Regions from separate parts of the Kribbella sp. NBC_01484 genome, predicted to be linked through region 1. Evidence: riboswitches for the same ligand, from Rfam matches in the RefSeq annotation. Region 1 holds a riboswitch; each other region holds the start of a gene.
What was found. Region 1 has a riboswitch for cobalamin ahead of OG555_RS28540 (SCO2322 family protein). Riboswitches for the same ligand answer to the same signal wherever they lie in the genome.

Region 1 (7,268 bases):
ACGTTCACCAGTTGCGGCAGCTCGTCGATCGAGAACCGGCGCAGATACTTGCCGACCTTGGTCACGCGCGGATCGTCGCGGAGCTTGAACAGCACCCCGTTGCCCTCGTTCAGCACGGCCAGCTCGGCCTTGCGGGCCTCCGCGTCGGCCACCATCGTGCGGAACTTCAGCATCGAGAACTGCTCTCCGCCACGACCCACCCGGGTCTGCCGGAACAGCACCGGTCCACGGCTGGTCAGCTTGATCAGGACCGCGGTGACGAGCAGGATCGGCGCGATCGCCAGCAGCAGCAGGCAGCCGACCACCCGGTCGAAGATGCTCTTCAGCAGGTGCGGCCCGCCGGAGACCGACGGCCGCTCCAGGTGCAGCAGCGACAGGCCGGCCACCGGGCGGATCGAGATCCGCGGACCGGCGACCTCGACGATCCCCGGCGAGACGATCAGTTCGACCCCGCGCTGCTCGAGCGCCCAGGACAGCTTGCGCAGCGTGTAGCCGGCCAGCTCCGGATCCGCGGCCACCGCGACGACGTCCACGTCGTACTTGTCGACCGCGGCCAGGATGTCCATCTCGGTCCGGCCCAGGAGTTCGAGCTCCGGCTCCGCGAAGGCGTCGCCGCGCGGCAGGCAGCTCGCCACCACGACGTAGCCGTCGGCCGGCCGCTCCTCCAGGTGCCGCCGCAGCGTACTCACCTGATCGTTGCGTCCGACAACGAGCACCCGGCGCATGCACCGGCCGGCGAACCGCCGCCAGGAGATGCTGCGGTGCAGCACCCAGCGTCCGGTCATCGCCGCCAGGCACGTCATCGGCACCGCCAGGACGACGAATCCACGCGCGACCTCGCTCTTGGTCGCGTACGACGTGATCGCGACCACGGCGGTCAGCGCCACCGCGGCGCGGATGATCGAGCGGAACTCTTCCGGCCCGGTGCCGAAGTAGCGGGTCTCATAACCCCGCTGCAGCGCCACACAGGCCAGCCAGGCGATCGGCAACAAGGCCCCGACCAGGAAGTAGCCGACGTTGATCTGGGCCCCGAACCTGGCCACCAGCGCCAGCGAGCCCCCGATCACGCCGGCACCCAGGTCAGCGGCGAGCGCGGCCCGCCGGTATCTCCCCACCCAGCGTGCCTCGGTGAACCGGGCCGATTGCGGCACGATCGCCGGGACCTCGTCCGGAACCACCCAGACCGGCCGACGACGCTCCCCCGACGACGCCGGCCGCAGCTCAGCTGGTTCGGCCAACCCCTCCGACATGACAAATTCAGTCACGCACAGTCACCCCCCACAGGTGAAAAGCGATGCCCGTGACCAACCCACACCCCGTCACGGACCTCGATGAACGCCGCCCCCACAACGACGTGAAGCAGACAGTACTACGAGGATGCCCCGTACAACAGCACTAGTAGGGAGTGTTTACCCCGGCGCAACCCAACTAACAGGCAGAGACCCCCGAGGCCGCGATGCGGGCCTCGGGGGTCTCGAATGACTTGACTACCAGTAGTGATCAGCCGCCGGGTCGGGGACGGAGATCGGGGTGTGGCTCAGCCGGCGATCAGGCCGTCGCCGCTGATCAGCTCGCGCATCTCGGCCAGCGAGCTGTCGCCGGGCGGCAGGATCGCGTCGGAGTCGTGCAGCTCGTCGTCCGGCACCCTGGCACCGGAGCGGACGAACTCCAGCAGCGCGGCGAACGCGGTCTGGAAGGCCGCCTCGTCGCCGGCGGAGACCGCCTTCTCCAGGTCGCCGTCGACCGCGTTCAGCGCGTCGAGCTTCTCGTCGGCGAGGCGGTACTGACCTTCACCCATGATGCGAACGATCATCGAACGTCTCCGTCCTGAGGTCGCACCGGCTCGGCGGCCGGCTGCTGCACTGGCTGCTGGGTCTGGGCGGACTGCGGCGCCGCGGCACCCTCGGCCTCACCGGAGAGCTCCTTCGGCGCACTGCCGCCGGACAGCTGGGCCTTCATCGCGGCCAGCTCGTTCTCCACGTCGGAGCCGGACGACATCCGGTCCAGCTCCAGGGTGATGTTGTCCTTGACCGTACCGCTCGCGTCGTCGAGCGCGCCGGAGGCGAGCAGCTCGTCGATCGCGCCGGCCCGGGCCTGCATCTGCTGGGTCTTGTCCTCGGCCCGCTGGACCGCCAGGCCGACGTCGCTCATCTCCTCGGAGATGCCGGAGAAGGCCTCGTTGATGCGGGTCTGCGCCTCGGCCGCGGTGTAGGTGGCCTTGATGGTCTCCTTGCGGGTCCGGAACGACTCGACCTTGGCCTGCAGCCGCTGGGAGGCCAGCGTCAGCTTCTCCTCCTCGCCCTGCAACTGGGCGTGCTGGGTCTGCAGATCGTCGATCTGGCCCTGCAGCCCGGACTTGCGGGTCAGGGCCTCCCGGGCCAGGTCCTCACGGCCCATCGAGAGCGCCTTCTGGGCCTGCTCCTGCAGCTTCGCCGACTGGGACTGCAGCTGGGACGCCTGCAACTCGACCCGCTTACGGCTGGTGGCCACGTCGGCCACGCCCCGCCGTACCTTCTGCAGCAGCTCCAGCTGCTTCTGATACGAGTAGTCAAGGGTTTCGCGAGGATCCTCGGCCTTGTCCAGGGCGGAGTTCGCCTTGGCCTTGAAGATCGTCGACATCCGCTTGAAGATGCTCATCGATATCCGTACCCCTTCTGTGCCGGCGTGACGACCCGGCGTGCCTTATCCACCCTATGTCCCCACGGGTCACCACACCATCAGGACCGGCCCCGATAAAGTAGTGCCTAGGTCCGGGGACCACCCCGAGTCGCGACCTGCCCTGCGAATGAGGTTCAGACCCCGTGTTCCGTCGTACCAAGTCTGAGACAGCTACCACCGTACCCGGCGAGCCCCAGGGCAAGCCGGGTGGGAAGGGACGCCCCACCCCGACCCGCAAGGAGGCGGAGGCGGCCCGCAAGCAGGCGCTGAAGAAGCCGCGTAACCGCAAGGAGGCGTCGGCGTACCGGCGGGAGAAGGTCCGCACCGAGCGGGCCAAGATGCAGGACGCTCTGCGCACCGGCGACGACCGGTACCTGCCGGCCGCCGACAAGGGCCCGGTCCGGCGCTTCGCCCGGGACTATGTGGACGCCCGCTACTCGGTGATGGAGTTCGCGCTGCCGGTCCTGCTGGTGGTGTCGCTGGTCGGCGTGGTGTTCTCGGCGCAGTTCCCGTGGCTGGCCGGCGTGGTCAACCTGCTCTTCCTGGTGATGATCGTGCTGATCGCGGCGGACTGGTTCCTGCTCTCGGCCGGACTGCGGAAGGCGGTCACGGTGAAGTTCCCGAAGGAGTCCACCAAGGGCCTGGGGTTCTACGCGGTCCGGCGGACCATGCAGATGCGCCGCTGGCGGATGCCCAAGCCGATGGTCAAGCGCGGCGAGAAGCCCAGCTGACCGGGCCGGTAGGGTCAGGGGTATGGACTTCCGCTATCTCGGCAACAGTGGTTTGAAGGTCAGCGAGATCTCGTACGGGAACTGGCTCACGCACGGATCCCAGGTGGAGAACGATCAGGCCAAGGCCTGTGTGCGGGCGGCCCTGGAGGCCGGCATCACCACGTTCGACACCGCCGACACCTACGCCAACACCAAGGCCGAGTCGGTCCTCGGCGAGGCGCTGGAGGGTGAGCGGCGCGAGTCGCTGGAGATCTTCACCAAGGTCTACTGGCCGACCGGCCCCGGCGGACCGAACGACACCGGCCTGTCCCGCAAGCACATCCACGAGTCGATCAACGCCTCGCTGAGGCGCCTCAAGACCGAGTACGTCGACCTCTACCAGGCGCACCGGTACGACACCGAGACGCCGCTGGAGGAGACGATGGAGGCGTTCGCCGACGTCGTCCGGTCCGGCAAGGCGCTCTACATCGGCGTGTCCGAGTGGACCGCGGAGCAACTCCAGGAGGGCCACCGGCTGGCCCGGGAGCTGCGCATCCCGTTCGTCTCGAACCAGCCGCAGTACAGCATGCTCTGGCGGGTGATCGAGGCCGAGGTGGTGCCGGCCTCGGAGGAGCTCGGCATCGGCCAGGTGGTGTTCTCGCCGATCGCGCAGGGCGTGCTCACCGGTAAGTACCTGCCAGGTCAGCAGCCGCCGGACGGCTCCCGGGCCACCGACGCGGCCGGGTCGAACTTCATCAAGCGGTTCCTCACCGACGACGTGCTCACCCGGGTCCAGGACCTGAAGCCGGTCGCCGACGAGGCCGGTCTGTCGCTGTCCCAGCTGGCGATCGCCTGGGTGCTACAGAACCCGAACGTGTCCTCGGCGATCATCGGCGCCTCCCGGCCCGAGCAGGTCACCGAGAACGTGAAGGCGTCCGGGGTGAGGCTCGAGGAGAGCCTGCTGAAGCAGATCGACGAGACGCTGGGCGGCATCGTCGAGCGTGACCCGGCCAAGACCGCGCAGAACGCGCCGCAGACTCGGCCCGGCTCGTGAGCTGGAGCTGGCGGTTCGAGACCGCTTCCGGCGCCCTGGTCGACCCCGGTGAGGTTGGTGGGGCCGAGTTCTCCGCACAGGGTGACGCGGAGAGCTGGCTGGGTGAGCTCTGGCGGGACCTGGCCGACCGTGGCGTCGCCCAGGTGTACCTGCTGGAGGACGACCGGGAGGTCTACGGCCCGATGAGTCTGGCCGCGCCAGAGTAGGCTTCGGTCCGAACACGCCTGCGTCACAGGGAAGCCGGTCCAAGTCCGGCGCTGACCCGCAACCGTAGGCCACCTCAGGTGGCGAGCCGGAACACTGTGCCGCAGGCAGGCTCAGCTACCCGCCGTGGTCCGCGGGTGGGGCCCCTACCCTGCCGGTGCAGGCGGGACTTCCTCCACCGGGCCACGGCCCGATCGAGGACATGAGATGACTGCACACCGGACCGTACGACTGGTCCTCGCCCTGCTGGCGGGTCTCCTGCTGGCGGGGACCGTCGCCACCACCGCACAGGCCGAGGACGGCTATCGCTTCTGGGGCTACTACCAGTGGGCTTCCGGCCAATGGGCCTTCTCACCGAAGGGCTCCGACGCCGTCGTCCCGGCCGACGGGGCGGTGGAGGGCTGGCGGTTCGCCGTCGGCGGCGCGAAGCCCCGGGTGCCGCGCGCAGCGGGAGATTTCGAGGCGATCTGCGGCAAGACGCCGGCCGAGACCGGCAAGAAGCGGGTGGCCCTGGTGGTCGACCCGGGTACGCCGGAGGACGCGGCCGGCGGTGAGACTCCGGGTCCGGCCACCGGCACGTGTGTGGTGACCGACGTGAAGGCGACCGGCGCGAAGATCCTGGCCGCGGTCGCGCCGGTCCGGATCGAGAAGGGCCTGACCTGCGGGATCGCGGGCTACCCGGCCAAGGGCTGCGGCGACCAAGTGAAGAACATCCAGGTCCCGGCCACCGACACCCCGGTGACGCTGCAGATCGGTGCCGCGGTCGGTGCCGCACCTGCGGCCTCCCCCTCGCCAGTCGCATCCTCCTCGGACGGCGACGGCGCTCCGTGGGGTGGGATCATCATCGCCGCCGCGGTTGTCGTCGTACTGGCCGGTGGTGGTCTGCTCCTCAGTCGCCGCCGTACAGCCAAGTAAGTGCGTGCTGTCGATCGTCTGACGTTCCCCCGGGCGCTCCACCCGGGGGCCTGGTGGCTGTGGGCGCTCGGTATGGCCGTGGCCGCCAGCAGGACGCGGAACCCGGTGCTGCTCGGGCTGATCCTCGCAGTGACCGGATTCGTAGTGGCCGCCCGCCGGACCGATGCTCCCTGGGCCCACAGCTACGCCGCGTTCCTCAAGCTCGGTCTGGTGGTCATCGGCCTCCGGGTGGTTTTGCAAGCGCTGCTGTCCACCCGCTCGCAGGGGAACACGGTCCTGTTCACCCTGCCGCAGATTCCCTTGCCTGACTGGGCAAACGGGGTGAAGCTCGGCGGTGAGGTCACCCTGGAGGCGTTGCTCACCGCGCTGTACGACGGTGGTCAGCTCGCCGTCATGCTCTGCTGCGTCGGTGCCGCCAACGCACTGGCCAGTCCCCGGCGGCTGCTCAAGTCGTTGCCCGGGGCCCTCTACGAGATCGGCGTGGCCTGTGTGGTGGCGCTGACGTTCGCGCCGCAGCTGGTGACGGACGCCCGTCGCATCCGCGCCGCACGCCGACTGCGCGGCCGCACCCGCGGCTCCTTCCGTACGACGGCCATGCCCGTGCTGGAAGGTGCTTTGGACAGGTCGGTCGAGCTCGCCGCCGCGATGGACTCGCGCGGCTACGGACGTACGGCGCACGTCCCGCAAGCGCAGCGTCGTCTCACCGCTGGCTGCGTCCTGCTGGGGTTGCTGGGCATCCTGCTGGGCGTCTACGCGTTGCTGACCGAATCCATGGCGTTTCCGCTCGCGGCGTCCGCGCTGGCGATCGGACTGCTGCTGGCCCTCGGAGCCATGGCAATTGGGCGTCAGCGGGTCACTCGGACTCGATACCGGCCGGATCCGTGGGCGCTGCCCGAGTGGCTGGTCGTGGCGTCCGGTGCGATCGCTGCCGGGGCTATGGTCACCGCTGCGGCACGTGGTGTCCCCGGACTGCTGCTGGCGGGCCCGTTGGTCGTTCCACCCGTTCCGCTGGTGCCCGTTGTCGGCGTACTGATCGGACTGGCGCCAGCGGTGGTCGCGCCTCCACAGGTCAGGCGGGCGATCGCATGATCGAGTTCGACCGGGTGACAGTGACGTACGACGGTGCCGCGGAGCCGGCGCTGCGGGACGTGAGCTTCACCGTGCCTGAGGGAGAGTTGGCGCTGGTGATCGGGCGGACTGGATCCGGCAAGTCCACGTTGCTGCGGGCAATCAACGGACTGGTGCCGCACTTCACCGGTGGCACGCTGGCGGGGCGGGTGCTCGTCAACGGACGGGACACCAGCGAGTACCGGCCCCGCGACCTGGCCGACGTGGTCGGCATGGTCGGTCAGGATCCGATGGCTGGGTTCGTGACCGACACGGTCGAGGACGAACTCGCTTACAGCATGGAGTCGCTCGGAGTCGCGCCGGACGTGATGCGCCGACGGGTTGAGGAGACTCTGGATCTGCTGGGGCTGGCCGACGTACGGGATCGGGCGTTGACGGCGCTGTCGGGCGGGCAGCGGCAGCGGACCGCTATCGGCGCCGCACTGACCTCTCACCCGGCTGTGCTCGTGCTGGACGAGCCGACGTCCGCACTGGACCCGCAGGCGGCTGAGGAGGTGCTGGCCGCGCTGCAGCGACTCGTGCACGACCTGAGCGTCACTGTGATCATGGCCGAACATCGGCTCGAGCGCGTGATCCAGTACGCCGACCGAGTGATCGAA
Region 2 (7,268 bases), 2.9 Mb from region 1:
GGCCGAGTACGACGCGGCCGGAGAACTGACCGTGGAGGCGTACACGCACGACGGTTTCGTCCGGGGCGACTACGCGAGGACGCTGCGTGCGGCGGCTGACCGGGCCGCCAAGGCCGAGCTGTGGGTCGCGGCGGACGCCACCGGTCTGCTCGGCACTGTGACCTACTGTCCGCGTGGCTCTGTCTACCGGGAGATCGGGCTGGACGACGAGGGCGAGTTCCGGATGCTCGGCGTCGCCGGCCGGGCCCGCGGGCTCGGCATCGGGACCGCTCTGACCGAGCGGTGCATCGAGCGCACCCGGGAGCTGGGCCTGGCCCGCCTGGTTATGAGCAGTGCGGACTACATGACCACCGCTCACCGCATCTACGAACGTCTCGGCTTCGTTCGGCTCCCGTCGCGCGACTGGTCCCCGATCGCGGGTGTCGACCTGTACGCGTTCGCCCTGGACCTGTGACTGCCACGCTGACTCCGGGCGAGTGGACGTCGTACGCGACGGGCCACCAGCAACGCGTCGACGCGTTGCTGACCGATCACCTCGAGCGCCGGCGTCGCCGCGAACCACACCCGGTCGAGGACTTCCTCTTCACCTACTACCCCACCCGCCCGAACCAGCTCCGCATCTGGCACCCCGGGCCAGGCATCCGTCTGCTCGAGGCTTCTGAGTACGACGGACGCCGCGGCTACACGTACGTCGACGGTGCCGCGACCCTGGATCCGGCGGAGGTCTCGCGTCGCGCCGACAGCATCCGGTGGATCCGCCGCTTGCTCGCCGCGACGCTTGATCGCCAGCCACAGTTCGGGTGCTTCGGGCTGCACGAATGGGCGATGGTCTATCGGACTTCCGCCGTACGCCATGAGAAGTGGCCGCTGCGACTGGGCACCGCCGGCACCGACCAGGTCGTCGAGTCTCACAAGATCGCCTGCTCGCACTTCGACGCGTTCCGTTTCTTCACGTCGCCCGCCCGTCCGCTGAACGTCCTGCAACCGACCCGCGAATCCCAGCCCACGCTGGAACAAGGCGGGTGCCTGCACGCCAACATGGACCTCTACAAGTGGGCCTCGAAACTCATGCCCTTTACCCCCAGTGCGCTGGTCCTGGACTGCTTCGAGTTGGCCCGCGACATCCGCACCCTCGACATGCGCGCCTCGCCGTACGACCTCTCGGGCCTCGGCTATCCGGCTGTTGCGATCGAAACTCCCGCAGGCAAGGCGGAGTACGCGGCCGCCCAACGCACCTTCGCGCACCGAGCCCGCCCGCTGCGCGAGCAACTCGTTGCCCTGTGCGACAACCTCCTCGACTAACCTCGGTCCCATGGGAAAGATCGTCGCCATCGCACTCGGCGCATTGCTGCTCGCCATCGGCGCCGTCTGGACGCTCCAAGGCCTCGGCTACCTCAAAGGCAGCTCGATGACCGGCAGCTCCTTCTGGGCCATCGTCGGCCCCCTCGTCGCCGCCGCCGGCGCCTCCCTCATCTACGTCGCCTTCCGGGGCCCACAGAAACGCTGACCCTCGGCGGTCATCGGGTTGCCCTGAGGGCGAAGAGCGAGGGAATCCGGGGCGCCTCGTCCGGCAGACGCCACCAGCCTTCGGGCGTCTGCTGCATGCTCGGCCAGCGCGGCCAGGGAAGGACTTCGGACTCGCGCAAGGTGGTCAGGTGGAAGCCCGTGCTGGCGAGGGTGGTGACGATTTCGCCGAGGCCGTGGCGCCATTCGTAGCTGCGGTGCCGCCCGGGGACCTCGTCGCCGGTGTAGGTGACGGTGGAGTCGTGGGCGATCGGCCCGCGGCCTTCGAGGTAGTCGGCGCGGAGACTGAGGTCGTCGGACTCGCCGGGCAGGGAGACCTCGCGGAGTGCGTTGAGCAGCGGGTGGAACTCGACGATGTACAGCGTGCCGCCAGGTTTCAGCAGGTCGCGAACGACCTCGGCCCACTGCTGCAGGTCCGGGAGATAGCAGAGCGCGCCCTTGCCGGTGTAGACGACATCGAACTGACGACCCCGCAGCGCGTCGACCGCGTCGTACACGTTGGCGTGCACGTAGTCGACGTCCTGCTCAGCGTCGGCCGCGATCTGGCGCGCTTCCTCGAGGGACTTCCTGGAGAGATCCAGCCCGGTGACCCGCGCGCCGCGCCGCGCGAACGCGATCGTCTCGGTGCCGAGGTGACATTGCAGATGGAGGACGTCGAGTCCGTCCAGTGGGCCCAGATCTGCCCACTCGTAGTCGGCGAACCAGTACTCCGCGGGTTGACTGTAGAACCGGCTCGCCGCGTGCAGCGGCGCCCGCGCGTCCCAGTCGGCCTCATTGGCGGCCACCATCTGCCGAGTCTGCGCGTCCAATGTCACCGGCGCCCCCGTCCGTCTCCGTTCGGCCACGGACCAGTCTGCCCACAGACGGGTCCACACCTCGGCGCTCATGCTCACCTGTTCACCATCCACAGGCTGTGGACTCTTGTTCAAGGTTTGTGGATAAGGTTGAATAAGAGGTATGGCACGGGTCGAGTTGCATCGGTGGCCTGGGCACCCGGACGGGTTCACCCGGGCGGAGCGGTTGGGTGGGTCGTACGAGTTGTACTTCCCCGATCCGCTGGCCGGGCGTGAGTTCGACCTGAGCGACGACGTGCTCGCCGCACTGGAGGATGCGGCCGGCGATCTCGCCCGGCTGGACGCGACCGCTGCCGTCCTGACGAACAGCGAGGCGCTGGCACGGCTCCTGTTGCGGGCCGAGGCCGTCGGGTCGTCGCAGATCGAGGGGCTCGTTGTCGGCGCGCGCCGCCTGCTCAAGGCCGACGTCCTCCGTGATCGGCCCACCAGCGGACCCGGCGACGTCACCGCCGAGGAAGTGCTGGGCGCTGTCGACGCGATGACCTGGGTGACCGAGTCCGTCCAGGCCGGCGACAAGCTCGAGGTCGACCACCTGCTCGAGGCGCACCGTCGACTGATGGCCCAGTCTCCGACGCCGGAGTTCGGCGGGGAGGTCCGCTATCTGCAGAACTGGATCGGCGGCCGCTCCCCCGCCGAGGCGTACTACGTCCCGCCGCCGGCGCAGCTGCTCCCCGACCTGCTCGCGGATCTGATGGCCTTCGTCCGGGAGTCCCGGCTGCCGGTGCTCGCCAAGACCGCGATCGCGCACGCACAGTTCGAGACGATCCATCCCTTTGCCGACGGCAACGGACGGACCGGGCGTGCGCTGATCCACCTGATCCTGCGGGCCGACGGCCTCATCACCCGGACCGTGCCGCCGGTGTCGCTGTCGCTCGCCACGCATGCGACGCAGTACATCGATGCGCTGACAGCCTTCCGGTATGTCGGACGGGCGACCACGATCAAGGCTCGGTCGGCGGCGAACCCCTGGCTGCGGATGTTCGCGATGGCATGCAGCCATGCGACCGCGGAGGCAGCCCGCTTCGAACAGACGGCGACCGACCTGAAGACCGCCTGGCGCGAACGGGCCGCGCCGGTCCGCGCGGGCTCCGCCACCGATCTGTTGATCGACGCCTTGCCCGCGGCTCCGGTCCTCACGCTCGCCGCGGCCGCGCGGCTCATCGACCGGTCTCAGCAGGCCGCCAACCAAGGACTCGCGCGCCTGGTCGAGACACGTGTCCTGCGCGAGGTCACCGACGGCCGCCGGAACCGCGTCTACGAGGCGCCCGAACTGATCGACGCGTTCACGTTGCTCGAACGGCGCTTCGCCAGCCCGGCGGCCGATACCAGGATCGAACCGCCTAGCAGACCCGTGCCGTCGAGGCCAGAACCAACACACCGTCAGCATTGACTTTCTCCTCCCCGTCGAGACACAATTCGAACACATGTTCGATCGCACCTCAAATCGAGGTGCCCGACGGGGAGCGTGAGGAATCGTGATGCCGGAGCCGTTCGACTGGGAGATCCTGCACCGACCATCGGCGATGGCGATGGTGCGAGGCCAGCTCGGCTTCAGCTGGATGGTGCTGTCCGGACGGCTCGCCCAACTGACCGACGAGCAGTACTTCTGGCGTCCGAGCAGCGAGGCCCTGACCGTGGTACGACGTCACCACGCCTCGCACTACCGATCACTCGGCTCCGGGGAGTGGGTGGCGCAGTGGCCGGACGAGCCGGACCATCGCGGCCCACGCACGATCGCCTGGCTGATCGCCCACCTGACCGAGATGTTCTTCGAGCGCTGGGAGTGGACGTTCGGGGAGAGCCGGCAGGGGCGCGCCGACATCACACTGCACGGCAACGCCCGCGATGCGGTCGCCTGGCTGACGCACTGGGTGGACGCCTGGCAGGAGTCGATCGCCGCGCTGGACGAGGAGCAGGTGATGGCGGTCGGCCTGAGCCAGGCGACCGAGCTGGACGCCGGCGAGCCGTTCGGTCACGTCGTGCTCCGGCTCAACCGCGAGCTGATCCACCACGGCTCGGAGATCATGACTTTGCAGGATCTCTATGCCGTCGCAGCGTGAGGACCACAACATGTGCGACACGCGGCGTGGCGCTACCACAAGATCTAGTGCGATCCACCTAGCATCACTACTGCTGGTGGTTCGGAGCGGCTCCACATCTTTGGACAGCTCATCGCGTCCGGCACCACAAGATGTGGGCCACTCCGAGGCAACAGGGGAATCCGGTGCGAATCCGGAACTGCCCCGCAACGGTGAGCGGACACTGTCCGCGAGTCCGGATACCTGCCACCGGCGCGTGCACCGCCGGTGCGCGCGGTCCGAGACCTCGCGGGTGGGTCGCAGGGCGTGGCGGCAGCGTTCCCGGCCGGAGCTGCCTGCCTCGTCATGCGCCCATCCGTGCGGCAACGGTCCTCCGAACTCTTGTGGAGAGCACACCTGTGACTATTGCTTCCTCATCCTCCGCGGTGACGACCGACCAGCCGATCCAGCTGACCGTCGTCCGCCGTGACGGCAGCAGCACCGCGTTCGATCCGACCAAGATCTCTGTTGCCATGAGCAAGGCGTTCCTCGCGGTCGAGGGCGCCGACGCCGGCGCCACCCACCGGGTCCGCGACCTGGTGGCCGAGCTGACCGGCCGGGTCGTGGGCGCCTTGACCAGCCGCCGCGACACCCGCCGCAGCGTCCAGGTCGAAGACATCCAGGACCAGGTCGAGCTGGCGCTGATGCGCGCCGGTGAGCACCAGGTCGCTCGGGCCTATGTGTTGTACCGCGAGGAGCGGACCAAGGCCAGGACACCATCTGACCCGGCCGGGATCGCCGAGCGGCCCGCGGTCTCGGTGCGCGCCGCGGACGGCAGCACCGCGCCATTGGATGTCGACCGGCTGCGGGTGATCGTCGCGGAAGCGGCCGATGGGCTCGACTCGGTCGACCCCGAGCTGATCCTCGACGAGACCCTCGGCTCCTGCTACGACGGCATCGCGCAGCACGAGGTCGAGCTCGCGCTGGTGATGGCCGCCCGGTCCTACGTCGAGACCGAGCCGCAGTACAGCTTCGCCGCGTCCCGCCTGCTGCTGGACCAGATCCGCCGCGAGGCCCTCGGCCGCGTGCACGGCGAGCCCCGGCAGGCCAGCCAGGCCGACATGACCGAGGCCTACGCGGACTACTTCCCGCGCTACATCCAGGTCGGTATCGACGCCGGTCACCTCGATGCCGAGCTGGCCACCTTCGACCTCGACCGGCTCGCCGCTGCGATCCGTCCCGAGCGCGATCTCGACTTCACCTTCCTCGCTCTCCAGACCCTGTACGACCGGTACCTGCTGCACATCGACAAGGTCCGGTTCGAGCTGCCGCAGGCGTTCTTCCTCCGGGTCGCGATGGGGATGGCGCTGCGCGAGGACGACCGGGAGGCGCGCGCGATCCAGTTCTACGAACTGCTCAGCTCGTTCCGGTTCATGTCGTCGACGCCGACGCTGTTCAACTCCGGCACCACTCGGCCGCAGCTGTCGTCGTGCTTCCTGACCACGGTCGACGACGACCTGGCCGGCATCTTCCACGGCATCCGCAACAACGCCCTGCTCGCCAAGTACTCCGGCGGCCTCGGCAACGACTGGACCCCGGTCCGCGGCATCGGCGCCAAGATCCGCGGCACCAACGGTGAGTCGCAGGGCGTCGTACCGTTCCTGAAGATCGCCAACGACACCGCCGTGGCGGTCAACCAGGGCGGCAAGCGCAAGGGCGCGGTCTGCGCGTACCTGGAGACCTGGCACATCGACGTCGAGGAGTTCCTCGACCTGCGCAAGAACACCGGCGACGAGCGGCGTCGTACTCATGACATGAACACGGCCAACTGGGTGCCGGACCTGTTCCTCCAGCGCGTCGAGGCGGGCGGCGACTGGACCCTGTTCTCGCCGAACGAGGTCCCGGACCTGCACGACTTGTACGGCGCAGCGTTCGCCGAGGCGTACACCGGCTACGAGGCGGCGGCGGACCGTGGTGAGATCCGCGTGTTCAAGCGGGTCAAGGCCGTCGACCTGTGGCGCCGGATGCTGACCGTGCTGTTCGAGACCGGGCACCCATGGATCACCTTCAAGGACGCCTGCAACCTGCGCTCGCCGCAGCAGCATGACGGCGTGGTCCACTCGTCGAACCTGTGCACCGAGATCACTCTCAACACGACGGTCGAGGAGACCGCGGTCTGCAACCTCGGCTCGGTCAACCTGGTCGCGCACCTGACCGAGGGGGGTCTCGACGCCGATCTGCTCCGCGACACCGTGAAGACGGCGGTCCGGATGCTCGACAACGTCATCGACGTGAACTTCTACACCACGCCCGAGTCCGAGCGCGCGAACCAGCGCCACCGCCCGGTCGGCCTCGGCCTGATGGGCTTCGCCGACGCGCTGTTCTCGCTGCGGATCCCGTACTCCTCCGACGCCGCGGTCGAGTTCGCGGACAGCGCGATGGAGCAGATCAGCTACCACGCGATCGAGGCGTCCAGCGACCTCGCCGCCGAGCGTGGCCGCTACTCGACGTACGACGGTTCGCTGTGGAGCAAGGGGATCCTGCCGATCGACTCGCTCGAGCTGCTCCGGGCCGCTCGGGACGGCGACGTGATCGTCGACGACAGCACGCAGCTCGACTGGGATGTGCTCCGGCAGAAGGTGCTGCACGACGGCATGCGGAACTCGAACGTGATGGCGATCGCGCCGACCGCGACGATCTCCAACATCTGCGGCGTGAGCCAGTCGATCGAGCCGGCGTACAGCAACCTGTTCGTGAAGTCGAACATGTCCGGTGAGTTCACCGTCGCGAACCCGTACCTCGTCGCCGACCTGAAGGCGCGCGGGCTGTGGGACCAGGTGATGGTGTCCGACCTGAAGTACCACGACGGCGT
Region 3 (7,268 bases), 550 kb from region 1:
GGTCTCCACGGCCCGGCGCCAACGCTCGGGCTGATCCGGAGTATCCCGGCAGCGGCTGATCTCGGCGGCCCAGAGCGCCTGTTTCATCGCTTGGACGTCCGCCCCACCCCAGGCGTTGTCGAACGGCTCCCGCGACCAGTCGTCGATAACCCCGTCCAGTGCCTCCACCGCCGCGGCCACCTCGGCAGGATCACCGCGATCCCGGGCAACGCGAGCTGCCTCGGCCGCCGCCTGGGCGTAGACCGGAAGCGCCTCCTCGTCCCAGGAGTCGGGCGGCTGATCCAGAGCCGTCAGCCGCGGGCGTGCCCAGGTCGCGGCGTCCGCAACCGTGCCTTCTGCGAGCATCAGCTCGATGCCGGCGCGGGTTACGGTCGGGCGGAGTGGGTTGAAGTCTTCGGAGATCAACTCCAGTGCCCGATCGAAATGCTGTCGGGCCTCCCCGGTCCGCCCTGACCTTGCGGCCAACAGGCTCGCTGCCAGCCTGACAGCAGCTCCAGGGATCCCGGCGGATCGTCGCGCCAACGCTGACCGCAGCAAGGCCCGGCAGTCGTCCCAGCGGCCGATGCCGATCAACTCGAGCGCGGCCATGCCGGCGAGGAAGTGCGCCCAGGAGCCGGCGCCGGCGGCGACGGCGTCGAAGTAGGCCGCCCGAGTGACCTCGGCTGCATCGGCCCACCGGCCGAGCGCATGCAGGGCGTTGAAACGACCGATGGCGGCGTTGTTGGCGGTGTCGGTATCTCCGCACGCTGTCGCCAAGCGCACTGACTGCTCCGCCTCGGCGAGCGAGGCCAGCGGCGCGGAAGGCTCCAGCGCCGCCGCGCGGGCGCAGTGTGCCCGCCCAAGGGCCTGCGCCGAACCTGACCTGCGCGCGATCCGGACGGCTTCCTCTGCGTGGACCAGGTCACCCGGCAGACCGTGCAGCGTTTCGGTCTCGGCAAGCTCGGCGAACGCGACGGCGCGCTCCGCACTGTCGGGGAACCCCGTCGTGAGCTCGATCGGTTCGAGGAACTCGTCCAGGTCGGCCATCCCCGGCGACGTCGTCTGCCAGCGGTAGTTGGCCCTGAGCACCAGGAGATCGCAGGCCGCCAACGGCTGCTGTTCCCTGTCCAGCAGACTCAACGCCTCGGTGAGGAGCGTCACCGAAACCTCTGGCCAGCCGGCCCGCTCGCAGACGGAGCTCGTCCGCCGCAACAGGCCGATCCTCTCGTCTCGCGTTCCGCGCACGGTCGGTGACACGGACTCCCAGATAGCGCAAGCCCGGCGGAGCTGGATCGCCTCCTCCGTCGGCGCGCGCAGACGATGTGCCTGATCGGCAGCCACGAGGGACCAGTGGTAAGTCGCGTCGACGTTCCCGGCTCGTTCGTTGTGGATCGCCAGGTCGGCAGCTTCAACCTCGGTGGGGCGTGATTCGAGGACGCGGATGTAGTCGGCGTGGAGGTCCGTGGCTTGGTCGGGTGGCAGGCCGTCATACAGGACCTCAGCCAGCAGCGGGTGCCGGAACCAGGAGGTGCCGTCGGCGGCGGTCGCCACTACACCGCGGTCTTGGGCCTCCGCCAGGCATGGGGTGATCAAGCCCGCCTCGAGTCCGTGGCTGGCGGCGACCTCGGTCAGTACGGCCGAGGAGGTCGGTCGGCCGCCGACGGCGAGGATTCTGGTGACCAAGCGGGCCTGGTCCGACAGGCTGTGCCAGGCGGCGAGCAGGGCTTCGCGGAGCGCAGCGGGAACGGTGGCCGGAAGAGTGCGCTCGGCACCGGACAGACCGCTGACCATCAGTTCGACGAGGTAGGGGTTGCCGTCCGATCTGGCCAGGACCTCGGCGGCGAGTTCGATGTCGGGCGCCTGGCCGAGCAGTCCTTCGATCTCGCTGCTGGTGCCGTCCAGGTCCAGCGGATCCAACCGGAGCTCACCGAAGAAGGGCATCCGGCGCATATCGGCCAGCCAGGAGTGGAGGGGATGCCCCTCGCCGCGTTCCTCGGTCCGGCACGTCGCCAGCAGTACCAACGGCTGGGAGCGGAATCCGGCGATCAGATAGGCCATCGCGTCCAGCGAGGCGACGTCGGCCCATTGCAGATCGTCGACGACCACCACTGTCGGCCGGCGTACTGCGATCCGGTTGAGCACGAGGTCGACGAGCATCGGAAGCCTCGTGCTGTCGACGCCGCCGCTGACGCCGAGCGAGGGCAGTAAGGCACTCAGCCCGTCGGTCCCGGCGAGAGTGTCGGCCCTCTCGTCGGCATCAGCTCGGCTCAGCCAGTCCTGCAAGGCGCCGGCGATGGGGGCGAACGGGACCGACGCGCCACCGAAGTGCACGCTCGATCCCCAGAGCACGTTCAGCTGCGAATCGCCGCAGACCTCACGGGCAAGGCGGGTCTTGCCGATGCCGGCTTCGCCATGGATGACGATCGCGTGCGGTACGCCGCCCACGGCGTCGAGCAGCACATCGCCGAGGAACCGTTGTTCGGCTGCGCGTCCGGCGAAGCGATGATCGGGCCGCAGACCCCCCATGCGTCCCCAGTCAACACCTTCAGGCAGGCCGACGGGAGCCCTCGACCTGGTCGACTACCGCCCGGACGCAAACGGCTTCGACCAGGGCCTCTCGGGCTGCCGGTGTACCGACGGACGGGTAGTGGTCAGCCCCAGCCCTGGCGTCCCCGCGTGCAGCGCGGCGGCGACGGGGCGCTCGGCGGACTACTACCCGTCCTTCGGCACGCGTCACCGACCGCGAGCCGCACGCTCCGTTGGCCGACGCACTTCGCGAGGCTCGTGTCGACGTGGGGGTTGCCACGTGACCGTGGTGGTTGCCGGGCGGGTGGGGTGTGCCATGATCGGGCCGACGGTTGTGGAGGAACACCGGTGACCGGCTGAGGCCGGGAGTCCGGGGCGGTCCCGCCACTGTGACCGGGCCAGATCGAAGTCGACGCGGCCCGGGAGCCAGGACATCCGCGTCCGTCCGCCGGGCCACGGTCACCGCGGTACGGCGTACCAGCCGTGGCGGGCGTGGATACCCGCTCGACGAAGGGACCCACCGCCGATGCGGCCAGCCTCACCGTCCACCGGATTCCCGTTCACCGCCGTAGTCGGAATGGACGACCTTCAGCTCGCCCTGATCCTGGCAGCCATCTCGCCGGCGATCGGCGGGGTGCTGATCCGGGGCGAGAAGGGTACGGCGAAGTCGACCGCGGTCCGCGCGTTGACCGAGATCCTCCCACCTGTGGACGTCGTACCGGGTTGTCGGTTCTCCTGCGACCCCGAACACCCTGACGACACCTGCCCCGACGGACCGCACGACAGCACGGAGGCCCTCAACCGGCCTGCCCGGCTGGTCGAGTTGCCCGTCGGCGCGACCGAGGATCGGGTGCTCGGGTCGCTGCATCTGGAGAAGGCGCTCGCCGAGGGCATCACGGCGTACGAACCCGGTCTGCTTGCTGCCGCGCACCGCGGACTTCTGTATGTCGACGAGGTCAACCTCCTGCACGATCATCTGGTCGACGTACTGCTCGACGCCGCCGCGATGGGTCGCGCGACCGTCGAGCGTGACGGGGTGTCCGTCACGCACCCGGCGCGCTTCGTCCTGGTCGGCACGATGAACCCGGAGGAGGGCGAGCTCCGGCCGCAGTTGCTCGATCGCTTCGGCCTGACCGTCGACGTCGTCGCCAGCCGCGATCCTGCCGTGCGTGTGGAGGTGATGCGCGCGCGGCTCGCGTACGAGGCTGATCCGGCGGGCTTCGTTGCGCGGCACGACGGACCGCAGCGGGAGCTCGCCGAGCGCATCGTCAAGGCGCGCGACCTGATCACCGAGGTCATCCTGACCGACGCCGCGCTCCGCCAGATCGCCGAGATCTGCGCGTCCTTCGACGTTGACGGCATGCGCGCCGACCTGGTCACCGCGCGTACGGCGGTCGCCCACGCGGCCTGGTCCGGCCGCACCGTCGTCGAGGTCGACGACGTCCGCGCCGCCGCCAAACTCGCCCTGCCCCATCGCCGCCGCCGGAACCCCTTCGACGCCCCCGGCCTCGACGAGAACCAACTAGAACAAGCCATCCAAGACAGCACCCCAGCACCCAACCCCGACGACGACCCGGATGGCCCGGGTGGGGGAGCGGACCCCGCAGACGACGGCAGCCCGGCTGACGCAGACCGGTCCGACGTAGACCAGTCGGACGCGAACCTATCCGGCGCGGATCGCTCCGACGGAAGCCGAGCGGACTCGGACTCCCCGGCCCCCGGCGCCAGCCTGGAGGACGGCGCGGATCCCGGCGAGGCGGGTGGCCGGCCGGCGCCGGTCGGCGAGGTGGCCGGAAGCTCCGAGCCCTACAAGGCGCGCCTGCTCAGCGTGCAGGCCGCAGGCGCCGGTGTCGCCGGGCGGCGGTCCCGGGCGATCACCGAGGTCGGGCGCGTGGTGGGTGATCGCGCCCGCATCGGTCGGGAGGCTGGGCGTCCGCATCTGCTGGCGACCATCCGGTCCGCTGCCCCGCATCAGCACGCTCGGGGTCGCGCCGGCGCCGGGCTCGCCGTACGACCCTCGGATGTGCGGCTCGCCGTGCGGGAAGGGCGCGAGGGCAACCTTGTTCTGTTCTGTGTTGACGCGTCGGGGTCGATGGGGACGAAGCAGCGGATGCGGGCGGTGAAGACCGCGATCGTCTCGCTGCTGCTCGACGCGTACCAGCGTCGCGACACCGTCGGCCTCGTCACGTTCGCCGGCGCCGCGGCCACGGTTGCGTTGCCGCCCACCGGCAGCGTCGAGACCGCCGTACGACGTCTCGAGTCGCTACCGACCGGTGGACGCACACCCCTCGCCGAAGGTCTGCTCCAGGCAGCGGAGGTACTACGGATCGCCGCGATCCGCGACCCGCGACGTCGGCCCCTGCTCGTGCTTGTCACCGACGGCCGCGCGACCCACGGAGACCAAGCCTTCGCCCGGGCGAGGCAGGCCGCCGGATGGCTTGCTCAGCAGGGGATCGCCACCGTCGTGGTCGACTGCGAACCGCATCGTGGGGTCCGGCTCGGCCTGGCCGGGGAACTCGCCGCGGACCTGGGCGCGGAGTACCTCGACCTCGGGGAAGTTGCCGCAGGCAACCTCATCCGCACCGTCACCGAGCGGAAGGCGGCCTGAGATGCCGAAAGGACAGCCGACGGTCGTCCCGGCGGACGGCCTGACCACCCGGCAACGCCGGAATCGCCCGCTGCTGATGGTGCACACCGGCGAGATGAAGGGGAAGTCGACGGCGGCCTTCGGGATGGCGCTGCGCGGCTGGAACCAGGGCTGGAACATCGGCGTGTTCCAGTTCGTGAAGAGCGCGAAATGGAAGGTCGGCGAAGAGAGCGCCTTCAAGGCCCTCGGCCAGTTGCACGTGGCAACGGGTGAGGGCGGCCCGGTCGAATGGCACAAGATGGGCGAGGGGTGGAGTTGGTCGCGCAAGGCCGGCACCGACGAAGACCACGCCGCCGACGCGCTCGAAGGCTGGCGGGAGATCCAGCGCCGGATCGCTGCGGAGACGCACGACCTCTACGTCCTGGACGAGTTCACGTACCCGATGAAGTGGGGCTGGGTCGACGTCGACGAGGTGGTCGACACGCTGGTGAACCGACCGGGCCACCAGTACGTCGTCATCACCGGCCGCAACGCTGATCCGCGGCTGCTCGAAGCCGCCGACCTGGTGACCGAGATGACGAAGATCAAGCACCCGATGGACGTCGGCCAGAAGGGCCAGAAGGGCATCGAGTGGTGAGCGCACGGTCGCGAGGGGAGGGCGCGTGATCCCGCGGGTGGTGGTGGCGGCGCCGTCTTCGGGGGCGGGGAAGACGACCGTTGCCGTCGGGCTGATGGCGGCGCTGCGGCAGGCCGGGCACACGGTGGCGGGGTTCAAGGTCGGGCCCGACTACATCGATCCAGGGTTCCACGCGGTCGCCACCGGTAGGCCGGGGCGGAATCTCGATCCGATGTTGTCGGGGGAGGAGCGGGTCGCGCCGCTGTTCGCGCACGGGACCGTCGGTGCGGACATCGCCGTCGTCGAGGGTGTGATGGGCCTGTACGACGGTGCCCTCGGGACCGAGGGGTATGCGTCCACGGCCCATGTCGCGAAGTTGCTTCAGGCACCCGTCGTACTGGTCGTGGACGCGTCGGCGGCCGGACGCAGTGTCGGTGCCGTCGTCCAGGGTTTCGTTGCCTTCGACACCGAGGTGCGGATCGTCGGCGTGGTCCTGAACAAGGTCGGCTCGGACCGGCACGAGGCCGAGGTCCGCGCCGGCGTCGCGCCGACCGGCGTACCGGTGCTCGGCGTCCTCCGGCGCGACACCCGCCTGACCGTGCCCAGCCGGCACCTCGGTCTCGTCCCGGCCGGTGAGCAACGCGAGCAGGCTGTCGACGCGGTCGAGGCGGCGGCCGAACTGGTCCGCCAAGGGGTCGACCTGGAAGCGTTCGTCGCGGCCGCCCGAGCTGCGGCGCCGGCCGCCGTCGAGGCCTGGGATCCTTCTGCCGAGGTGACTCCGGCCGAGAACGGGCGTCCGGTGGTTGCCGTTGCCAGCGGTCCGGTCTTCTCGTTCCACTACACCGAGACCACCGAGTTGCTCGTCGCCGCCGGCGCCGAAGTGGTTACCCTCGACCCGTTGTCCGATCCATTGCCTGAGGCAACTGCAGCGCTCTACCTCGGCGGTGGTTTCCCCGAACTGCATGCCGAGGCGCTGTCCGCCAACGAGGGCCTCCGCCGCCAGGTCGCCACCGAGGTGGCGGCCGGGCTCCCGGTGATCGCCGAGTGCGCCGGGCTGCTGTACCTCTGCCGTGAGCTCGACGGCCACCCGATGACCGGCGTCCTGCCCGCGGCCGGCCGGATGACGAGCCGTCTGACCCTCGGCTACCGGACGGCGATCGCCGCTACAACCACCACGTTCCTCGACGAGGGCCGCCGCGTTCGGGGCCACGAGTTCCACCGTACGGCGATCGAGCTCGACGCCGAGGTGGATCCGGCCTGGTACCTGCCGGGTGGCGTCGAGGGGATCGCGTTGCCCCGGCTGCACGCGTCGTACCTGCATCTGCACTGGACGGCGACCCCGGACATCCCAGCCCGCTTCGTCGCCGCGGCCCGCGTCCACACGGGCCTGGACAAATGAACCTCGTCGTCGGAGTAGGCCTCCGCGCCGGCACCCCCTATCAGGAACTCCGCGACCTGGTTGCGGGTGCGCTGGCCGAAGCAGGCGCGGGGACAGTGCGCTACGTGGTCACGGTGGCCGGCCGTGAAACCGAGCCTGGACTACAACGCCTGACGGCATCA
Region 4 (7,268 bases), 540 kb from region 1:
CGCGATCCCGCTCACGCCGCACGGGCACGAGCAGTCGGCCAAGGCGGGGAAGGAGCTGCGGGAGCTGTTCGAGGACGAGCCTGTCCGCGTGTACGTCTCGCCGTACCTGCGAGCCCTGCAGACGCTGGACTCGCTCGGTCTGGACGATCTGATCGGCCTCGCCCGCGAGGAGCCGCGGCTGCGGGAGCAGGACTGGGCCAACTACCAGGACACCGCGGACATCGAGCAGCAGAAGGAGCTGCGGAACCGGTACGGGCACTTCTTCTACCGGTTCACGGACGGTGAGTCGGGCGCGGACGTGTACGACCGGGTGTCGTCGTTCCTGGAGACGATGCACCGCGACTTCGAGACCCCGGGGGTTCCGCGCAACGTGCTGCTGGTGTCGCACGGGCTGACCATGCGGTTGTTCTGCATGCGCTGGTTCCACTGGTCGGTGCGGTTCTTCGAGACGCTACGCAACCCGCACAACGCCGAAACACGCGTCCTGCTGCGGCAGCCGGATTTCCAGTACAAGCTGGACCGGCCGTTCGAACAGTGGACGCATCACGAACCGACGGAACGGGAGCGATCGGCATGGTTGTAGAACAGACCCGGGAAGCGGTCCTCGAGCTGCTGGCGAGTCTTTCGTCCGCCCAGCTCGACAAGATCACGGCGGCGTTCGACACGCCGGATCACCACCAATGGACGTATCTGCCCGGTGCCGTTCCGGGCCTGCCGCTGCACGAGCTGTCGGCGGCGCAGGAGGCTCTCGTCGTGCGCCTGCTCGGGCTCGTCTACAGCGAGCGCGGTCTGGCCGATTTCCGCGGGGTGATGGCGGCCGAGATCATCGTCCGCGGCCTCGCCGATCCGATGGAGGTCGCGGAGGTCGGTGGCTGGGCCGGTTCGACGGTCGGCGATCGCTACTACCTCCGCGTGCTCGGCGACCCGGCCGGGTCCGGGCCGTGGGCGTGGCGGCTGAACGGTCACCATCTCGCGCTGCACGTCACGCTCGTCGACGGCGCCATCTCGTTCACCCCGCAGTTCTTCGGCTCGAACCCGGCGGAGGTCCGCACCGGCCCGCACGCCGGGCGACGGTTCCTCGCCGCGGAGCAGGACCTCGGCTTCCAGCTCCTGCACGCGCTCGAGCCGGCCCAGCTGTCCGTCGCGCTGGTCTCCGACGCGGCGCCGGACGACATCCTGACCCGGCACGATCCGGTCGCCGACGCATCCCTGCTGCACCGCGGGCTCGCGTACGGCGACATGACACCGGAGCAACGGCAACTCCTGAGCCTCCTCATCGGTCAGTACGTCGGCCGCGCCGCCGGACCGATCGGGCTGCAGACCTGGCAGGACATCACCGACCAAGGCATCGAACGCCTCACCTTCGCGTGGGCCGGCGAGACCGAACCCGGCGTCGGCCACCGCCACTACTACTCGATCGCCGGCCCCACCTTCCTCGCCGAGTACGACAACACCCAGGACAACGCCAACCACATCCACTCCGTCTGGCGAGATCTCCGCAACGACTGGGCCACCGACCTCCTCGCCGCCCACTACGCAATGCATCGCTGAGGCCGGACCGCCAGGCCATCACAACTGCCGCCCGCAAGGTGTCGCGTCGCTCACGTGCGCCCGGTCGCGCCGATTGTGATGGCCTGGCGGTCCACGCAGTCCGATAGAGTCACGGAGTCAATCGACGGCATCAGCAGGAACCCGGTGTGAGTCCGGGACGGTCCCGCCACTGTGAACCCCTCGAACCCGAGGGGGAGTCAGGAACTGCCGCCGTCGTACCTCCGGTCGGGGCGTGGACACCCCGAGGAAGGACCGGTTACGCGTGCCCGCGAACCTGCTGCTGCTCTCGACCGCCGACACCGATCTGCTCGCCGCCGCCGAGGCGGATTCCGGCTGGACGGTCGCGAACCCGGCCCGGCTCGACCTCGACGGCCTGGCGCCGTTGCTCGCCGCCGCCGAGGTCGTCGTGGTCCGTCTGCTCGGCGGACGCCGCGCCTGGGAGGAAGGTCTCGACGCGGTCATCGCGTCCGGCAAGCCGGCCGTCGTGGTCAGCGGTGAGGCCGCACCCGACGCCGAGCTGATGTCGCTGTCGACCGTGCCCGCGGGCGCGGTGACCGAGGCGCTCGCCTACCTCCGGGAGGGCGGTTCCGAGAACCTGCGCAACCTGGCCGGCTTCCTGCGGGACACACTGCTCCTGACCGGCGACGAATTCGAGCCGCCGCGCGCCCTCCCGGCGTACGGCGTCCGCGGGACGTACGTCGTGGACGACCGGCCGGTGGTCGGGATCGTCTACTACCGCGCGCACGAGATCTCCGGGAACACCGCGTTCGTCGACACGCTGGCCGCTGCGGTCGAGGCGGCGGGTGCGCAGCCGCTGCCCGTGTACTGCGGGACCCTGCGTGGACTGGATCCGACGTCGTCCGAGAATGCCGGACTGTTCGACCTGCTGCGCAAGTGTGACGTCCTGGTGACGACCCTGCTCGCCGCAGGCGGATCCGTCGCGGCCAACGCGAGCGCCGGCGGTTCCGACGACTCCTGGGATGCCGGGGCGCTCGCCTCGCTCGACATCCCGCTGATCCAGGGCCTCGCGCTGACGTCGACCCGTGAGCAGTGGCTGGCCAGTGACGCCGCGGTCAGCCCGCTCGACGCCGCCACCCAGGTCGCGATCCCGGAGTTCGACGGGCGGCTGATCACGATCCCGTTCTCCTTCAAGTCGTACGACGCCGACGGGCTGGCCCGGTACGCGCCGGACCCGGAGCGGTGCGCCCGGCTGGCCGGGATCGCAGTCGCGCACGCTCGCCTCCGCCACGTACCGGCTCACGACAAACGATTGGCTCTCGTGTTGTCGTCGTACCCGACCAAGCACGCGCGGATCGGGAACGCGGTCGGTCTCGACACACCGGCGTCGGCCGTGGTCCTGCTCGGTCAACTCCAAGACGCCGGGTACGACCTCGGCGACCTCGATCTCAGTGAGCTCCAGGGGCCGGACGGCGCCGACGGGCTGATCCATCGGCTCATCGCCGCAGGTGGTCACGACGTCGACTGGCTGACCGAGGAGCAGTTGGCGAACGCCGTCGCGAAGGTCCCGCTCAGCATCTACGAGCAGTGGTTCGGGCGAGTGCCGGAATCGTTGCGTACGGCAATGACCGAGGCGTGGGGCGAGGCGCCGGGCCAGCTGTACGTCGACACCTCCGGCGACGAGCCCGCGATCGCCCTGGCGGCGTTGCGTTTCGGGAACGTCGTGCTGATGATCCAGCCGCCGCGTGGCTTCGGCGAGAACCCGGTGGCGATCTACCACGACCCGGACATGGCCCCGTCGCACCACTACCTGGCGGCGTATCGCTGGCTCGAGGCCCCGGCCGAGGAGGGCGGCTTCGGCGCGCACGCCGTCGTCCACCTGGGCAAGCACGGGACGCTCGAATGGCTGCCGGGCAAGGGGATCGGGATGGCGGCCGACTGTGCGCCGGACGCCGTCCTGGGGAATCTGCCGATGGTCTACCCGTTCATCGTCAATGACCCCGGCGAGGGGACGCAGGCCAAGCGGCGCGCGCACGCGACCGTCGTCGACCACCTGGTGCCGCCGATGGCCCGGGCCGAGACGTACGGCGACATGGCGAAGCTGGAGTACCTGCTCGACGAGTACGCGACCGTGTCGGCGCTGGATCCGGAGAAGGTGCCGACCCTGCGGGCGCAGATCTGGACGCTGATCCAGGCGGCGCAGCTGCACCATGATCTGCACACGGACGAGAAGCCGGGCGACGCGGAGTTCGACGAGTTCGTCCTGCATCTCGACGGGTATCTGTGCGAGATCAAGGACGTGCAGATCCGCGACGGGCTGCACATCCTCGGCGGTGCGCCGGCCGGCGATGCGCGCGTCAACCTGGTGCTCGCCGTACTGCGGGCTCGTCAGTTGTGGGGTGGTTCGTACTCGATCCCCGGTCTGCGGACAGCGCTGGGGGAGACGTTCGGCGTGGACGAGGCCGAGCTGCTCGCGAGCCCGGGACGAGCCGCGGACCTGGCCGACCTCGCAACGCTGGCGGATCTGCCCGCAGTGAGCGGGGCCGATGGAGTGGATCTGCTCGAAGCGGTCGCGCGCAAGCTCGTCGTGGCAATGGAGACCCTGAGCTGGGACGCCGCGAAGGTCCCGGTCGTCGTGACCGAGGTGCTCGGGCGGTCGTCGGCGCAGGTCGAGTCGTCCCTGACCTTCGCCGCCGAGGAGGTCGTGCCGCGGCTCGCACGGACTGGTGACGAGCTGACCAACGTCCTTCGCGCGCTGGACGGCCGCTTCGTCGAGGCCGGACCGTCGGGCTCGCCGACGCGTGGTCTGGTCAACGTGCTGCCGACCGGCCGCAACTTCTACGCTGTCGACCCGAAGGCGATCCCGAGCCGCAACGCCTGGGACGTCGGGGTCGCGCTGGCCGACTCGCTCCTCGCCCGGCACCAGGCCGAGACAGGGGAGTGGCCGCGATCGGTCGGCCTGACCATCTGGGGCACGTCGGCCATGCGCACCCAGGGCGACGATCTCGCCGAGGTGTTGTGGCTGCTCGGCTGCCGCCCGGTCTGGGACGAGGCGTCTCGGCGCGTCACCGGCTTCGAGATGGTCGGTCCGGAGGAGCTCGGCCGGCCGCGGATCGACGTGACGATCCGGATCTCCGGCTTCTTCCGGGACACGTTCCCGCACGTGGTCGCCTTGCTCGACGAGGCCGTGCGGACGGTCGCCGCCCTGGATGAGGATGCGGCCGGCAACTACCTGCGCGCGCACGTCGACGCCGATGTTGCTGCGGGCAACGACGTACGCTCCGCCACCGCGCGGGTCTTCGGCTCGAAGCCCGGCTCGTACGGCGCCGGACTGCTGCCGCTCGTGGACGCGCGGAACTGGCGCACCGACGCCGAGCTGGCCGAGGTGTACGCGGTCTGGGGCGGGTACGCGTACGGCAAGGACCTCGACGGGGCCGAGGCGCGCGGCTCGATGGAACGCGCGTACGCCCGGATCCAGGTGGCGGCGAAGAACGCCGACACTCGTGAGCACGACATCATGGACTCCGACGACTACTTCCAGTACCACGGCGGCATGATCGCCATGGTCCGCCACCTGACCGGATCCAATCCGAAGGCTTACGTGGGGGATTCCGCCGTACCGGCGCAGGTTCGGACGCGGACGCTGGAGGAGGAGACGAAGCGTGTCTTCCGGGCCCGGGTGGTGAACCCGCGGTGGATGGCGGCGATGCGGCGGCACGGGTACAAGGGTGCTTTCGAGATGGCCGCGACGGTGGACTACCTGTTCGGGTACGACGCGACCGCGGGCGTGGTGGACGACTGGATGTACGAGACGCTGACCACCGAGTACGTCGCCGATCCCGAGATGGCCGAATTCTTCCGGAAGTCGAACCCGTGGGCCCGGCACGGGATCGCGGAGCGGCTGCTCGAGGCGGCGCAGCGCGGTCTGTGGTCGGCGCCGACCGACGAGGCCCTCGAGACGCTGCGCAGTGCGGTCCTTGAGACGGAAGGTGACATCGAGGATCGAGGCTGAGGCTGTGTGATTGGGTAGTGGCATGGCGCCCGAACAGCTCAGAGTCCTGATCACCAACGACGACGGTTACCAGGCTCCGGGGATCCGGGCGCTCGCACCCGCGATCGCCGAGCTCGGGCACGACGTACTGGTGGTGGCTCCGCTGCTCGACGAGAGCGGGGTCGGATCGGCCATGGCCGGTACGGTCGGCCGCCCGATCCGGACGGCGACCGAGGAGGAGGCCGGGGTCACCTACATCGGCATCGACGGCACGCCGGCCCTCGCGGTGACGCTGGCGTCCATCGGGGCGTTCGGGCGGACCCCGGACGTGGTGGTGTCGGGGATCAACCGTGGCGCCAACATCGGCGTGCCGATCTTCCATTCCGGGACCGTGGCGGCCGCGCTCACCGCGGCTGAGGAGGGACTGTCGGCCGTTGCGATCAGCATCGACTCGGAGGATCCCGACCACTGGGCGACCGCTGCCACCGTGGCCGCCGAGGCGCTCACCTGGATCGTCCCCGAACCGGCCGGCACAGTGCTCGCCATCAACGTGCCCGACCGGCCGCTCGACCGGCTGGCCGGCGTTCGCCACGCCTCGCTCGCCCCGATCAAGCGCTCCCGCCTGGTCGGCACCACCGCCCCGAACGGCGACCCGATGATCGAACTCGGACCACCGCACGCCAACCCGATCCCCGGCTCCGACGAGGCCCTCCTCCGCGAGGGCTACGTCGCCGTCACCCCGATCGTCGGCATCCGCGAGGTCAAGGACGACGCGGCCGCCACCGCCCTCGCCAAACGCCTGTCCTGAGGCTCTTCAGCGCATCCGGTCGGCGCTCAGTGATCCGGTAGCCGTCGCTCAGCCAGGGCGGCGGCTGCCACCCGGCTCGTCGTACCCGTCTTCCGGAGAATGTTCGAGACATGCACGCTGACCGTCTTGTCGCTGATGAACAGCTCTTTGGCGATCTCGCCGTTCGACCGCCCGGCCACCAGAAACGCCAGCACCTCCCGCTCCCGTCCGGTAAGCCCCGCCAGGACCGGGTCGTCGGCCGCCGGCACCACCGGAACCGGCTCCTGCAGATCGATCCTCGATCGCCGCGCCAACGCTTCGATCGCGACCTGTATGGGCTTGGCTCCGAGCTCGACCGCGCCACGATAAGCCTGACGCAGAAGCTCACGCGCACTCCACGGAGTCCACCCACTCGCCAGCCCCGCCTCAGCGCACCGCCACTGCGCCATCGCTTGATACCAACGACTTCCCGCCGCACCGGCGGTCTCCACGGCCTCCCGCCAGCGCTCGGGTTGATCCGCGCTGTTCCGGTAGCGAGCGAGCTCGGCCGCGAGGAGCGATCGATACATCGCTTGGGCGTCAGCGCCGTCCAAGGAGACGGTGAAAGGTTCCCACGGCCAGTCGTCGAGGACCTTGTCGACCATCTCCGCAGGGTTGTGTTCCCCGCCGTTCAGGACGGCCTCGGCCGCTACTCGGACATAGGCCGGAAGCACCTCGTCGTCGTCCGGCTCGGGAAGATCCGGAACGGACAGCCGTGGGCGTGCCCAGGCGAGAGCCTCAGCGGCTCGGCCTTCGGCGATCATCAGCTCGATACCGGTGCGGGTCATGGGCGGGCGGAGCGGGTTGAAGTCCTCGGAGACCAGCTCCAACGCCCGATCGAAGTGCTGCCGTGCCTCCTCGGTCCGCCCGGACCGCACCGCCAGCAGGCTCGCCGACAACCTGACACCCGCTCCCGGGATACCGGTGCAGCGTGCGGCCAAC

Region 2: it holds a riboswitch for cobalamin, as region 1 does, so the genes downstream of both, OG555_RS42330 (ribonucleoside-diphosphate reductase subunit alpha) here and OG555_RS28540 (SCO2322 family protein) in region 1, are expected to answer to the same signal.
Region 3: it holds a riboswitch for cobalamin, as region 1 does, so the genes downstream of both, OG555_RS31025 (putative cobaltochelatase) here and OG555_RS28540 (SCO2322 family protein) in region 1, are expected to answer to the same signal.
Region 4: it holds a riboswitch for cobalamin, as region 1 does, so the genes downstream of both, cobN (cobaltochelatase subunit CobN) here and OG555_RS28540 (SCO2322 family protein) in region 1, are expected to answer to the same signal.

Annotation. Positions count from the first base shown of each region.
Region 1 covers NZ_CP109437.1:5,826,260-5,833,527, reverse strand. Annotated here, with positions in the region: gene OG555_RS28570 (sugar transferase) at 1-1,265, opposite strand, end outside; gene pspAA (PspA-associated protein PspAA) at 1,538-1,813, opposite strand; gene OG555_RS28560 (PspA/IM30 family protein) at 1,810-2,637, opposite strand; gene OG555_RS28555 (DUF3043 domain-containing protein) at 2,802-3,389, shown strand; gene OG555_RS28550 (aldo/keto reductase family protein) at 3,412-4,422, shown strand; gene OG555_RS28545 (hypothetical protein) at 4,419-4,628, shown strand; cobalamin riboswitch at 4,616-4,747, shown strand; gene OG555_RS28540 (SCO2322 family protein) at 4,834-5,541, shown strand; gene OG555_RS28535 (energy-coupling factor transporter transmembrane component T) at 5,542-6,630, shown strand; gene OG555_RS28530 (ABC transporter ATP-binding protein) at 6,627-7,268, shown strand, end outside.
Region 2 covers NZ_CP109437.1:8,771,230-8,778,497, forward strand. Annotated here, with positions in the region: gene OG555_RS42300 (GNAT family N-acetyltransferase) at 1-454, shown strand, start outside; gene OG555_RS42305 (3-methyladenine DNA glycosylase) at 451-1,302, shown strand; gene OG555_RS42310 (hypothetical protein) at 1,313-1,507, shown strand; gene OG555_RS42315 (class I SAM-dependent methyltransferase) at 1,518-2,312, opposite strand; gene OG555_RS42320 (Fic family protein) at 2,482-3,768, shown strand; gene OG555_RS42325 (DinB family protein) at 3,857-4,438, shown strand; cobalamin riboswitch at 4,557-4,682, shown strand; gene OG555_RS42330 (ribonucleoside-diphosphate reductase subunit alpha) at 4,816-7,268, shown strand, end outside.
Region 3 covers NZ_CP109437.1:6,376,142-6,383,409, forward strand. Annotated here, with positions in the region: gene OG555_RS31020 (helix-turn-helix transcriptional regulator) at 1-2,505, opposite strand, end outside; cobalamin riboswitch at 2,821-2,962, shown strand; gene OG555_RS31025 (putative cobaltochelatase) at 3,032-5,113, shown strand; gene cobO (cob(I)yrinic acid a,c-diamide adenosyltransferase) at 5,115-5,729, shown strand; gene OG555_RS31035 (cobyrinate a,c-diamide synthase) at 5,755-7,107, shown strand; gene bluB (5,6-dimethylbenzimidazole synthase) at 7,104-7,268, shown strand, end outside.
Region 4 covers NZ_CP109437.1:6,363,418-6,370,685, forward strand. Annotated here, with positions in the region: gene OG555_RS30970 (phosphoglycerate mutase family protein) at 1-583, shown strand, start outside; gene OG555_RS30975 (DUF3500 domain-containing protein) at 574-1,551, shown strand; cobalamin riboswitch at 1,622-1,777, shown strand; gene cobN (cobaltochelatase subunit CobN) at 1,784-5,521, shown strand; gene surE (5'/3'-nucleotidase SurE) at 5,544-6,308, shown strand; gene OG555_RS30990 (helix-turn-helix transcriptional regulator) at 6,335-7,268, opposite strand, start outside.